DNA from 2 places in the Rhizobium sp. WSM4643 genome. Region 1 is predicted to be linked to the other one. Evidence: riboswitches for the same ligand, from Rfam matches in the RefSeq annotation. Region 1 holds a riboswitch; the other holds the start of a gene.
What was found. Region 1 has a riboswitch for FMN ahead of N1937_RS13570 (6,7-dimethyl-8-ribityllumazine synthase). Riboswitches for the same ligand answer to the same signal wherever they lie in the genome.

Region 1 (6,692 bases):
AGCGCGGACCATCCCAATCCCGGTGACGCCGCTCCCAGCCCCAGCGGGGCGGACCACCGTAGAAAGCTACCGGCGGCGGGCGTCTCCAGTTTGGCCGGCATTCGCCCCAGCGCGTCAGATGCCAGCCGCGACCGCAGGCGTAGTCGACCTTTGTGACATTGCTCTGCACATTGATTGTCCCAAGCGGCATCGCCTCCGCGGTGCCGAACGAGAGGCTGCCGGCAAGCAAGGCAGCCGCGATAGAAAGTGCCTTCATCGAGAACTCCATTTTCAATCCAGCCACCCCGAGCTTATGGCCGCTAAATTGAACTGGAGATGAATTGCGCGTTCATGTTTGACGCGCGCAGAGAGCGTGGTTGGGCCGCGAGGAAACCGCTCAAGTTCTGCCGTAAAAAGCGTCGGGACCCGGATCACGCCCGGCGGCGACCTCGGTCAGCCGCCCCAGGTAATGCGCCCAGCCTTCCGCATGGCCGGCACATTGCTCGGCGCTCGGCAGGCCGCTATGGGTGAGCCGCAGCAGCGTTCCGCCCCCCTGCTCGATCAGGTCGATCTCGACCAGGCTCGACCCTGGCGGCACCACTTCGCTGCCATCCCAGCCAAAGCTATAGGCAAGGCGATGAACCGGAACCACTTCTCGAAACGAGCCGCGCGCAAAGCGGGCGCCGGTGACGTTGACAAGATAGAGCCCGCCAGGCTGCGGCTCGACCTGCGCCTCCGTTCCCATCCAGCGCAGGATCTTTTCCGGGTCGGTCATCAGCGCGAACACCGCGGCCGGCGGCGCCGCGATATGCGCCTCGCGGTGGACGACGAAGGGGTCTTGCATCTCTCTCTCTCCCGTGGTTGCCACGGCCCTGCCCGCCTCCGGTGGAGACGGCGCATCCTGTCTTGCCGTGCTATTCTGACGTGAATGTCCTCACTGGATGCATGTAGGCGCAAGCGCATCCTCAGCAAGAGGGCTTGCCCGTCGCGATCAACCAACAAGCGAAATCGCCGCTTCGGAGCCCTGATCCTACATTGGCCGCGAAGCATTTCGACCTATTGCCAGCCCGTCGCCTTCCCCCTATTGTTCGCACCGTTCTCAGGGCGGGGTGCAAGTCCCTACCGGCGGTGTGTAATCAGATTGCGAGCCCGCGAGCGCCTTCTCAGGAAGGGTCAGCAGATCAGGTGAGATGCCTGAGCCGACGGTCATAGTCCGGATGAAAGAGAACGTGCGTTCCTGCCGCCCTTGCGGCTGTCGGGGACGTTCGTGATCGCCTTGGGTGATGTGTCTTTTCGCCAAAGGAGATTACCATGACACCCACCCGCTATGCCTTCATCAAAGCCAGCTGGCACGCCGACATCGTCGACCGCGCCCTTGATGGCTTTCATCAGCTTATTCCGCCCGAGCAGATCGATGTGTTCGATGTTCCCGGCGCATTCGAGATGCCGCTGCTGTCGCGCGATCTTGCGGCAACTGGACGCTATGCCGCTGTCGTTGCCGCCGCCTTCGTCGTCGACGGCGGAATCTACCGCCACGAATTCGTCGCCCAGGCCGTCGTCGATGGGCTGATGCGCGCCGGCATGGATACCGGTGTGCCGGTGCTGTCGGTGTCGCTGACGCCGCATCAGTATCAGGAAACCGAGCATCACAAGCAGATCTACCGCGCACATTTCGTCGAGAAAGGGCGCGAGGCAGCAAAGGCGGCTCTGACGATCGGCAAAACCCGCGCCGCCCTTGCTGCGTAGGAACTTCCTGCACGCCGGCTCGACGAGCCGCAGGACGACAGACGAAGTGGCGGGGGACCGACCCCGCCGCCTCATCGGATCGACATGACCTCACCAACCGCAGGAATGAAAGCGACGCGCCGTGTGTCGCAGCGGAATCCGCTAATACCGGCCAAATCAGACAGAATAATTGATTCGACGACCCCACCGCGCCGTGGTCAACTTGGCCCGTCACGTGTCCGCAATTCTCAAGACATCCAGAACCCAAGGAGCTTAAGATGAGCAATGCACTGCGCAGCGAAACCCCCATCGAGACCCCGAGAACTCAGCCCGTCGACACCAAGCTCGAGGTGGTCGTCATCCCCGTTTCCGACGTCGACCGCGCCAAACGTTTTTACGACGGGCTGGGTTGGCGGCTCGACGCCGACTTCGCCAATGATGCCGATTTCCGGGTGATCCAGTTTACCCCGCCCGGCTCCGGCTGCGCGATCATCTTCGGCAAGAACGTCACCGCCGCAGCCCCCGGCTCAGCCCAGGGGCTTTATCTTATCGTCTCCGACATCGAGGCAGCCCGCCGCGATCTCATCGCCCGCGGCGTCGAGGTGAGCCAAGTGTTCCATGACGCGGCCGGCGTCTATGCCGGCAAGGACGAGCCCTATCTGTTCGGGCGGCTGCGGATCGCCGGCCGCGATCCCGATCACCGCAGCTATCGCTCCTTTGCATCTTTCAAGGATCCCGACGGCAACGGCTGGCTGTTTCAGGAGGTCACCACGCGGTTGCCGGGACGCATCGATGCCGACGAGACGAAATTCACGACGTCGACAGACCTTGCGTCAGCGCTGCGCCGCGCGGCGACCGCTCACGGTGAACACGAGAAACGGAACGGCGGCAAACACGACGAGAACTGGCCGGACTGGTACGCCGAATACATGGTCAGCGAACAAGCCGGCAAGCAACTGCCCTTATAGGCAATGGCGGCGACATCCTCTGAGAAGCAACGGCATTTCGGTATGGCGCGCCCATGCCGAAATGCTCTATCGTGTCTTAGCCTAACATTACCGATCTCCTTGCCGGCGTCAGATCGAGTACCGGGATCCGCCAGAAGCCGTCATTGGGATGCGGGAGACATCTGCGACGTTACCCAACCGGAAAATGCGAGCATGGCCGCTGTTGACGGCCTCGATTGAAGTCGGGTTAGCCAATAGCTCCCCAACGATATGGTGGTAGCAAAAGGTTGTCTGATAGCCCCCGAGGATAGGTGTCTGGAAAACATCGAAGGCGGGGCCAGAGCGATCCCCAGTCCTTGCAGGGCCGCCTCCATCATCGCCAGGGAAGAGTCGAAGACGATGCCTGCGTTTATCTGGGGCGCCGGAGGAACGTTCGCTGCGACAAACCAGGTGCTCCATTCGTCCGCCCTATAGCTCCGCAAAAGCGTCGCCTCGACCAGGTCTGCAGGCCGCCTCAAACGCTCGGCCAATTTGGGCGTGCACAGAGGAGAGAGCGGAGCGTCGAACAGACGCAGCGCTTCTGTGCCATGCCAGGAACCGCTGCCGAAGCGAATGGCAAAGTCCAGTCCCTCGGCCGCCATATCGACGCGATTATTGTTTGTCGAAATGCGCACATCGATGAACGGGTGCTGCCGTTGAAAATCCGAAAGCCTTGGCAATAACCAGCCGACGGCAAACGTCCCGACCACGCCAAGGAACAGCAATTCCCGCACCTGCCCGGCTTCAATCCGGTCCAACGTGATCGCCATCTGATCGAAGGAATTGGTCAAGGTCGGCAAAAGAGCTTCGCCTTCTGCGGTGATTTTCAAGCCTCTTGGAAGGCGCTGAAAAAGCGCAGCCCCCAATCGCCTCTCCAGGCTTTTGACCTGTTGGCTTACAGCGGCCTGGGTAACGCAAAGCTCAATCGCGGCACGGGTAAAGCTGAGATGTCTTGCCGATGCTTCGAAGGCCCTCAAGCCATTTAAAGGGAGGAATTGCCGAACCATCTTAGCCCTAGATTTTCTTGGATCTCCTCCGAGATATCATCGTTTGCTGCCGCAAAACAGTGCCGTTAAATGCCGTCCTCATGCGCCTTTGCGTTGATTGAAAGCTGCCTGCGGAGGATGAAAATGAATCGCAATTGGATAAAAACTCTATCGGCTACGTTGGTCTCGACATGTATTTCCACGAGTGGCTTTGCGGCCGACGAAATGAAACTGAAAGCCATCTCGGACGCCGCGATAAGACCAATTATGGATAAATACGGCATTCCGGGCATGGCCGTTGCCATCGCCGTTGACGGGCAGAACCACATCTTCAACTACGGCGTCGTGTCGAAGGACACTAACAGGCCCGTCACTCCGGCGACCATGTTCGAACTGGGATCGATCAGCAAAACCTTTACAGTCACCCTCGCCTCCCACGCGGACGTGACCGGCCGACTTTCGCTGTCGGACAAGGCAGGAAAATATCTTCCGTCGATGAACGGAAGACCCTTCGGCAATGTCGAGTTGATGAATTTTGGCACGCACACGGCTGGCGGATTTCCGCTGCAAGTTCCCGATGAAGTCAAAACCGAAAAACAGCTGATGGAGTATTTCGCAAGTTGGAAACCTTCATACGCCGCCGGAACGCACCGAACATACGCCAATCCGAGCATCGGCGTGCTCGGATACATAACGGCGAAAAGCATGGGCAAAGATTTCACAGCTCTTATGGAAGACCAATTGTTTCCTTCTCTCGGGTTGACGAGCACGTATATCAATGTGCCGAAATCGAGAATGGCCGACTATGCCCAAGGCTACAAGCGAAGCGGTGAGCCGGCTCGGATGACACCCGCCACTCTTTCGTCCGAGGCCTATGGAGTGAAATCCACAGCAAGCGACATGATCCGGTTCATCGACGCAAACATGGGACTGGTCAAGTTGGACGGAAAACTCCAGCAGGCGATCACCAATACGCACACTGGATACTTCCATGTCGGCGCGATGACGCAAGACCTTATTTGGGAGCAGTATTCCTATCCCGCGACGTTGACGACCTTAATGGACAACAATTCCAGCGCGATGCTCAAGACTATTCCCGTCAAGCAGCTGAAGCCGGCGATGGAACCGCGCGACGATGTGTGGATCAACAAAACCGGCTCCACGAATGGTTTCGGCGCATATGTGGCGTTCATCCCGAAAGAGCGAGTTGGTATCGTCATTCTGGCCAACAAAAACTATCCCAACGAGGACCGTGTCTCTGCCGCATACCAGATACTGACTGATATAACTACGGCGCGTTAATCCCGGGCATCAGCGGTCGAAGATATCCCGCCATTGCTTCTCACCAATCAGGCAGTCAGTGCCCGCCTCAGCGCCGGCGATTTTCTGCACCATCGCCGGCGGGGATAGGTCGCTGATCTCCAGCACCAGCTTGCGGCGCACGGCAACGGCGAAATCCTCGATCTTGCGGACCGGCAGCACGAAGGCGCCGGGGCCGCCGATCACGCAATCCGCATAATATTTGTCGAGCCCGTTGGGCGCATCGGAGGGCCGCAGCATGATGGCAAGGCCGTTGATGACCATGCCGGCTTCCACCGCCTTGTCCCGAGTGGGGGTGACGGGATCGCCGGAATTGTTGGGACCGTCGCCGGAGACATCGATCACCTGTCGCCTGGACTGAAAGGGACTGGAAACGATCATGCTGGCGCCCTGGGCGATCGCGGTAGAGACCGATGTGCGCCGTTGCGTGGCAATCGGCCGGGCTTCGAGTTTGCTTAAAAAAAGCGATCGCATCCTCTTCCGTCTCGATCACCTGCCAGTCGATCACGGAATCCTGGACGACATAGCCAGCCCATTCGAAATAGCTGATGGCGATGCGGCCGGTCAGCCCGCCCTTCACCGCGTCGATGAACTCCTTGTGCTTCAGCGCCTCGACATAACCTTCGCGCTGGATGCCGATCTCCTCGAAATCCATCGACCGCGAGGTGTCGACGGCAAGCACGAGGGCCACATCGACCTCGCTTCCCTCCGCCTGCGCGATGGGGACGAGGCCGGAAAGACCCATAAGCACCGCAAGTGTCGTCAGCATTGGCAATCCAATCCCTGCGCCATCCAAGCCGGCGAACTCTAACACAGCTTGGCCGACGCAGATCGCTCGGCCCCGCGCATGGCTTCAATTTTCGGTGATGGAATCGGAAGCCTTCAATGCAAGGGAAGCCACAAGGGGGTCTTCCATGCCTTCAGCGCCTCGAGAAAGACCTGCAATCGGGAGGGCAGGAAGCGGCGCGTGGGATAGACGGCGTGCACGAAAATTTCCTCGGACGACCAGTCCGGCAGCAGGCGGACGAGTTCACCTTTTCTGATCTGTTCGTCGCAATAGGTCGAAGGCAGCAAGCCGATACCGAGTCCGCGATAGGTAAAGGCGCTCACCGCATCGAAATCCCGGCTCGATACCGGCCCCGACACATGCAGGCGAACCGATTTGCGACCGCTCACGAGATGCCATTCCGCCTCGCCGTTGCGGCCGTTCAAGAGCACGCATTGATGCTCCTTCAGGTCTTCGGGCTTGGTGGGAGGCGCCCTGCCCTTCAGATAGTCCGGTGCGGCGACCAGATAGCGCACGCTCTTGCCGAGCCGCTGCGCGACGATGGTCGAATCCTTGAGCTCGCCGAAGCGGATGCTGAGATCGACATTCTCGGCGATCAGATCGAGAAACTGGTTGGTCACGAAGAGATCGACCTGGATCTTCGGATAGGTCTTCAGGAAAGCCGAGACGAATTCGTAGAAGACTTCCTGTCCGAAGATGACTGGCACGGAGATCTTCAGCAGACCTTCCGGCTTTTTCTGCGTCTCGGTAAGCGCCTGCTCGGCATCAAGCAGATGGGCGAGAGGTTCGCTGCACCTGTTGTAGTAGGCCCGGCCTTGCGCGGTCGGGCTCAGCTTGCGGGTCGTCCGCTGCAGCAGCGTCACGCCGAGCTGCTCCTCCAGCGACGTCACCTTCCGGCTGACGGTCGAT
Region 2 (6,692 bases), 370 kb from region 1:
GCCCTCGGCGCCGCGCAGGCGATCAAGGTCGCCAATCCGTCGCAGAAGATCGTGGTCGGCGGCTTCGATGGCGACACCGCGGCTCTCGAAGCGCTGAGCAAGGGCGTCTTCAACGTAACGGCGACACAGCAGACGCAGAAGATGGGCCGCGATGCGGTCGAAAATGCCGCCAAGCTTGTCGCCGGAGAAAAAGTACCGCCGGTGCAGCTTATGGACGCCACGCTGACAACCAAGGAAAACGTCGCAGGCTTCATCGCCAGCCATCCGTAATGAAGTCGAGGTCTTGAGGAGGTGTGCCAATGACTGATCCCGTTCTTTCCCTGAGGGGCATATCCAAATGGTATGGGCCACTCCAGGTTCTGAAGGATGTCAGCTTGGACGTTTACCCCGGCGAAGTGGTTGCACTTCTCGGTGAAAACGGAGCGGGCAAGTCGACGTTGTCGGGCATTATTGCCGGGTCACGCTCGCCCTCCGAAGGATCAATGACATGGCTGGGGCAGCCTTATGCCCCGGCCACTCCAAGGGAAGCCATCGACAAGGGCGTTGTCCTGATACATCAGGAACTGCAGCTACTGCCGCAGCTGTCGATCGCGGAAAACGTCTTCATCGGACGCTGGCCGATGAAGAACGGCGTCGTCGACCGCGCCCAGATGGTTCGCCGGGCCCAGGACCAGCTCGCTCGCTTGAACCTTCGCATTCCTGCAACGCGGACGGTCGCCGGCCTTTCCACGGCGAATCAGCAACTCATCGAGATCGCCAAGGCGCTGGCTCTCAACGCAAAACTCCTGATCCTCGATGAGCCGACAGCCGCCCTTGGCGGAGCGGAGACGGAAGCTCTCTTCGAACAGGTTCGGAAGCTTCGCTCAGAAGGCGTCGGCATCGTCTATATTTCCCACCGCATGGAAGAGATCAAGCAGATAACCGACCGGATCGTCGTTCTTCGTGACGGCGAGCGGGTGCAGGAATTCTCCGACAGCGCCACCCCGGTGCGAACGATTGTCGAGAGCATGGTCGGGCGCCCGCTTGACCGCTTGTTCCCTACCCTTCCGGTTCCGACAAATCGCCCGGTACTCCAGGTGTCCGGGCTGAGCTCGCCGGACAACTCGTTCCGTGACGTTACCTTCGAGGTCCGGGCCGGGGAAATTCTGGGCATCGCCGGATTGGTCGGTGCCGGCCGCACCGAACTGGTGCGTGCGATTTCGGGAGCAGATCCAATCAGTGCTGGTTCGATCAAGCTGGAAGGCGAGGAACTCAGGCTGCGCGATCCAGCGGACGCGATCGCCAAGGGTATCGTGATGGTTCCGGAAGACCGCAAGGAGCAGGGCCTGATCGTCGGGCACCGGATCAGCGAGAACATTGTCTATGCCAATCTCGACAAACTCGGCGGCGGTTGGATCACGCCGCGCGTCAAGCGCTCCTTTGCAGAAAAGGCAGTTGCCAAGTTCGGCGTAAAGGGCCGTGCTGAACAGCACGCCTCGGACCTGTCCGGCGGCAACCAGCAGAAGGTCGTGATCGCGAAGTGGCTCATGCGCGATCCCAAGGTCGTTGTGCTCGACGAGCCGACGAGGGGCATCGACGTCGGCGCCCGAGCGGGCATCTACGACATCATCGTCAATCTTGCCAAACAGGGCGTGGCGGTCATCGTCGTAAGCTCTGACCTCGAAGAGGTTCTTGGAGTCTCCAATCGCATTCTCGTGCTTGCGCAAGGCAAGCAGGCGGGGATTCTCAATCGTGACCAGGCAAACGACGTTTCGGTCATGGAGCTAGCGACCATCTAAACAGACAGAGAAAGGAAGAGCGGTGTCCGACATCACTCTGAACGCCCCGAAGCTTTTCGATCTCAGCGGCCAGGTTGCCATCGTTACCGGAGCCGGCAGCGGCATTGGTCAGCGTATTGCCATCGGCCTTGCGCAATGCGGCGCCGACGTGGCGCTGCTCGACCGCAGAACCGACGACGGACTGGTCAAGACGGCTGAACATATTCGCGCCGCCGGCCGCCGCTCGATCCAGATCGCGGCGGATGTCACGAGCAAGTCTTCCCTTGGAGAGGCCGTGGCACGGACCGAAGCGGATCTCGGCGCGCTGACGCTTGCAGTCAACGCTGCAGGCATCGCTAACGCGAACCCGGCGGAAGAGATGGAGGAGGACCAATATCAGACGTTGATGGATATCAACCTCAAAGGCATCTTTCTTTCCTGCCAGGCCGAGGCCCGCGCCATGCTGAAGAATGGACGCGGCTCCATCGTCAACATCGCCTCCATGTCGGGTGTGATCGTAAACCGGGGGCTGAACCAAGCGCACTACAACGCCTCCAAGGCGGGCGTGATCCATATGTCGAAGTCTATGGCGATGGAATGGGTCGACCGCGGCATTCGCGTCAACACCATCTCCCCCGGATACACGGCAACGCCCATGAACACCCGCCCGGAGATGGTCCACCAGACCAAGCTCTTCGAAGAGCAGACGCCGATGCAGCGCATGGCAACAGTCGACGAGATGGTCGGTCCGGCTGTGTTCCTGCTGTCGAATGCGGCAAGTTTCGTGACCGGCGTCGATCTTCTCGTCGACGGCGGTTTCTGCTGCTGGTGATGAGAAAGCTCATTACCGCCGCTGGAAAGTGACCGGTCTCGCTTCCTCCCTGGCTGAGATCGAGGCGCTGAAGGGACTAACGGGCACGACGGCGTGCGATATCGCGGTCTGCCCGCCCTTCGCGCTGATCGAACGGAAGGAGGGCTCGGGTCGTCATCGGCGGTCCGAATTCCCGAGGATCAGTTGAGCTCCAACAATGATCGCATGATAGATCGCACCCAGATTTTCTGTTTATCGATGGACAAGGAAAGAGCATGAAACGCTTTGAGCAGAAGACCGTCGTCATTACCGGGGGTAGCCGCGGCATCGGCGCCGCCATCGCTAGACGATTTGCACGCGAGGGCGCCAATCTCGTCGTCTCGGCCAACGAGGACCTGGTTCACGGCGTCGCCGAACAGATCCGGGCCGAAGGCGGCAAGGCGGTCTCCTTCATCGGCGACGTCACCGACAAGGCGAGCGTCACCGCCCTCTACGATACCGCCGAAAAGGAATTCGGCTCGGTCGACGTCTCGATCCAGAATGCCGGCGTCATCACTATTGCCCGCGTCGAGGACCTGACCGAAAACGAATGGGACAAGGTCATGGCCGTCAACACCAAGGGCGTCTTCCTCTGCGCCCAGGAGGCGATATCAAGGATGCGCAAGCACAAGCGCGGCGGCCGCATCATCAACACCGCTTCCGGCCAGGCCCGCGACGGCTTCATCTACACGCCGCATTATGCCGCCTCGAAAATGGGCGTCGTCGGCATTACCCAGAGCCTGGCCAAGGAAGTCGCGACCGAGAAGATCACCGTCAACGCCTTCTGCCCCGGGATCATCGAGACCGACATGTGGGCCTATAACGACCAGGCCTGGGGCAAGCTGCTCGGCAACTACGCCCCCGGCGAGCTGATGAAGGAATGGGTCGAAGGCATCCCGATGAAACGGGCCGGCTCTGGCGAAGACGTCGCCGGCCTGGTGACCTTCCTCGCCAGCGAGGACGCCGCCTATATCACCGGCCAGACGATCAATGTCGACGGCGGCCTGATCATGTCCTGACGCAGGTCGCCCAAAAGTGCGCAGCGGCTTTGAGACAACGACCTGAAACAAACATCAAACCACCAACGAAGCGCGGAAGGCGACCCGGTCGTCGCCTCCATGTGAACAGTGTGTCCATCGGCGTCATGGCAGCTTTGCATTTTTGCCCCGTCGAGTGACCTTGCCATCCGCCTGTTTTTGATTCTATCTTTGAAATGTTCTCAGGGCGGGGTGTAATTCCCCACCGGCGGTATCAGGAGCAATCCTGGAGCCCGCGAGCGCTTCCGGCACCTCCTGCCGGAAGGTCAGCAGATCCGGTGAGATGCCGGAGCCGACGGTATAGTCCGGATGGAAGAGGACAACACGGGCAGTCGCACTCCATCCCGGAGTCGGCTGACGTTTGTTCGCCCAAGGGCAGAAGGCTCGCTCACGGATTGAGCCGAGCAGATCATGTCAGCCCGCTGACATAACCCTTGAAAGGCCAGACAGCATGACTATCGCAAGAATTGAAGATGCCATATCAGCCATTGCCAGCGGCAAGATGGTCGTCGTCGTCGATGACCAGAACCGGGAAAACGAAGGCGATATCGTGGTCGCCGCCGATGCCGTCACCTCGGAAACAATCGCCTTCATGATGACCCACGCCCGCGGCCTCGTCTGCATCGCCATGGAAGGCGAGCGTCTCGATGCACTCGATATACCGCTGATGGTGCCCAACAACACGGAATCGCACAAAACCGCCTTCACGGTCTCGGTCGACTATCTCAAGGGCACAACGACCGGCATCTCGGCAGCCGACCGCGCCGCCACCGTCCGCGCCCTCGTCGACGATCGCACAAAGCCTGACGAATTCGCCCGCCCCGGCCATATCTTTCCGCTGCGCGCTAATCCCCGCGGCGTGCTCGGCCGCCCTGGCCACACCGAAGCTGCCGTCGATCTCGCCCGCCTCGCCGGAAAGACCCCGGCCGGCGTCATCTGCGAAGTCGCCAATGACGACGGAACCATGTCCCGCCTCCCCGAGCTCACCCTTTTCGCCAAACGCCATGACCTCCTGCTCGTCACCATCGAGGATCTGGTTGCCTATCTCGAACGCCAGGCGGCAAAAGACATACGCGAAGTCGCCTGATCGTAGCCTCAAGGCGGCACCAACAGCAGAGCGCCTCATTCGGAAGGGGCCTAATGGGCCTCGACGGATGGGACGCGTGCGCCGGGTTATTCTCCGCTGAGGCCATTGCCTTTCGCTTGTGCTCAAGGCGTTCGTCGCGACTGCTCCTCACCCCCCCTCATCTGCCCTACGGGCATCTTCTCCCCACCGGGGAGAAGCGGGAGCAAGCCGAACGGCTGTCATTTCCACAACTGGGCTCCCAAGAATGCAAGACGTTGCCACGACTCCCCTTCTCCCCAGCAGGGAGAAGATGCCGGCAGGCAGATGAGCATCTGTGTTTGGTGTCAAGGTGGATTTGGTGTCCAGATGCGGTTTTTGGTGATGAGGGTGTTTGCCAGGACGATGAGCTTTCTCATGACGGCGACGAGGACGACCTTATTGGGTTTTCCGACTTTCTTCAGCCTTGCGGCGAAGCGTGCGAGGTCCGGGTTGTGACGGGAGGCGGACAGGGCGGCCATGTAGATGGCGTTCCTGGGTGCTGGGCGTCCGCCCCTGATGGAGCGATGTCCGGCCCGCTCGCCACTTTCGCAGGCAATCGGCGCAAGGCCGGTCAGCATGGCGGCCTGCTTGCCGGAGCAGGCGCCAAGTTCGCAAAGGCCAGCGATCAGGCTTGCGGCGGTGACGGCTCCGATGCCGGGAATGGAGATGAGGATGTCGAGGCGGCGGCGCATCTCGGGATCGGCGCAGATGCTGCGCTCGATCTCGGCGTCCAGTCTTGCGATATGGGTGTCGAGCGCGGCAAGCCGGCGCGTCAGTTCCTTGCGCAGGAAGGCGGTCACGGCCGTCTTCATCCGGTTGGACAGGGCGGTGCGTTCGCCATTGGCGGCAGATCGGGCATTGACCAGTTCCTGCAGGGCTTCCAGCGCTTGGTCCGGCGGTGGGGTCTGTGCGGGCTTGAGGGCTTCTCCCATGATGGCCAGAAACCGCGCATCGAGCCGATCGGTCTTGGCGAGAAAGCCGCAGGCTTTGGCAAACAGCCGGGCGCGCAGCGGGTCGACGACCGACACGTAAAAGCCATCGGCATGCAGCGAGCGCTGGACGGCGCGATGCCACTTGCCGGTCGCTTCCATGACGATACGCAGCGCCGAGCGCGGCATCTGGTCAAGCGCATCGAGCTCCCGCTTGAGGCGGCGCAGGCCGGCCGTGTCGTTGGTCACCCGAAAACTGCGGCCGAGAGGATGCAGATGAATGTCCAGCCACTCTTTACAGACATCGATGCCGACATAAACTGTCGCCATCGCGGTGCGTTCGGACGATACCTTGCCTTGCATACGGGACCTGCTCCCCACTATCTGTTCAGGACAAACGCGAAGGACGGGCGGACCAGGCTCATCCCCGGTTCACGCCAAGGGGGTTACGGTCCCGCCCGTCCGACCCCTGGGGGATGGCCATCCCCCAGGGGTCGCACCCATCATCAACGGATGCAGTTTGAACATGCAAGGGGGTGAGCGGCAAAGCCGCGAATGCGTTGAGCGCAAGCGAATGCAAATGAACGGCCCCGATCGTCCGCCCTATGTCCGGCTGATCGAAACGCCGCCATCCGCCAGCATCGCCGTGCCGGTCACGAAGCTCGACATGTCGGAGGCGAGGAAAAGCGCCGCATTGGCGATCTCTTCGGGTTGGGCCATGCGTTTCAGCGCATGCAGCCCCTCGACGAAGGCGAGCAGTTCCGGCGTGGCGTCCGGCGCGTTGGTGATGCTGGCGGGTGTGTCGGTGCCGCCTGGCAGCAGTGCGTTGACGCGGATGTTCTGCCTCCCGAGTTCGGCGGCGAGCACCTGCACGAGGCCGATAAGCCCCGCCTTGCCGGCGGCATAAGCGGCCATGCCCGGCATGCCGGCGGTGTGGCCGACGAAAGTCGAGGTGAAGATCAGCGATCCCCCGCGCGCTCCCATTGCCGCCGCCTGGTGCTTGGCGCCGAGGAA

Region 2: another riboswitch for FMN. It lies ahead of ribB (3,4-dihydroxy-2-butanone-4-phosphate synthase); the one in region 1 lies ahead of N1937_RS13570 (6,7-dimethyl-8-ribityllumazine synthase).

Annotation. Positions count from the first base shown of each region.
Region 1 is NZ_CP104040.1:2,680,249-2,686,940, forward strand. It holds gene N1937_RS13560 (GCG_CRPN prefix-to-repeats domain-containing protein) at 1-256, opposite strand, end outside; gene N1937_RS13565 (SRPBCC family protein) at 377-823, opposite strand; FMN riboswitch at 1,071-1,212, shown strand; gene N1937_RS13570 (6,7-dimethyl-8-ribityllumazine synthase) at 1,291-1,725, shown strand; gene N1937_RS13575 (VOC family protein) at 1,983-2,672, shown strand; gene N1937_RS13580 (LysR family transcriptional regulator) at 2,813-3,697, opposite strand; gene ampC (class C beta-lactamase) at 3,821-4,978, shown strand; partial or broken gene N1937_RS13590 (DUF1194 domain-containing protein) at 4,988-5,765, opposite strand; gene N1937_RS13595 (LysR family transcriptional regulator) at 5,879-6,692, opposite strand, start outside.
Region 2 is NZ_CP104040.1:2,309,231-2,315,922, forward strand. It holds gene N1937_RS11665 (sugar ABC transporter substrate-binding protein) at 1-270, shown strand, start outside; gene N1937_RS11670 (sugar ABC transporter ATP-binding protein) at 300-1,778, shown strand; gene N1937_RS11675 (SDR family oxidoreductase) at 1,801-2,589, shown strand; gene N1937_RS11680 (glucose 1-dehydrogenase) at 2,844-3,626, shown strand; FMN riboswitch at 3,819-3,969, shown strand; gene ribB (3,4-dihydroxy-2-butanone-4-phosphate synthase) at 4,096-4,731, shown strand; gene N1937_RS11690 (IS110 family transposase) at 5,055-6,041, opposite strand; gene N1937_RS11695 (SDR family oxidoreductase) at 6,282-6,692, opposite strand, start outside.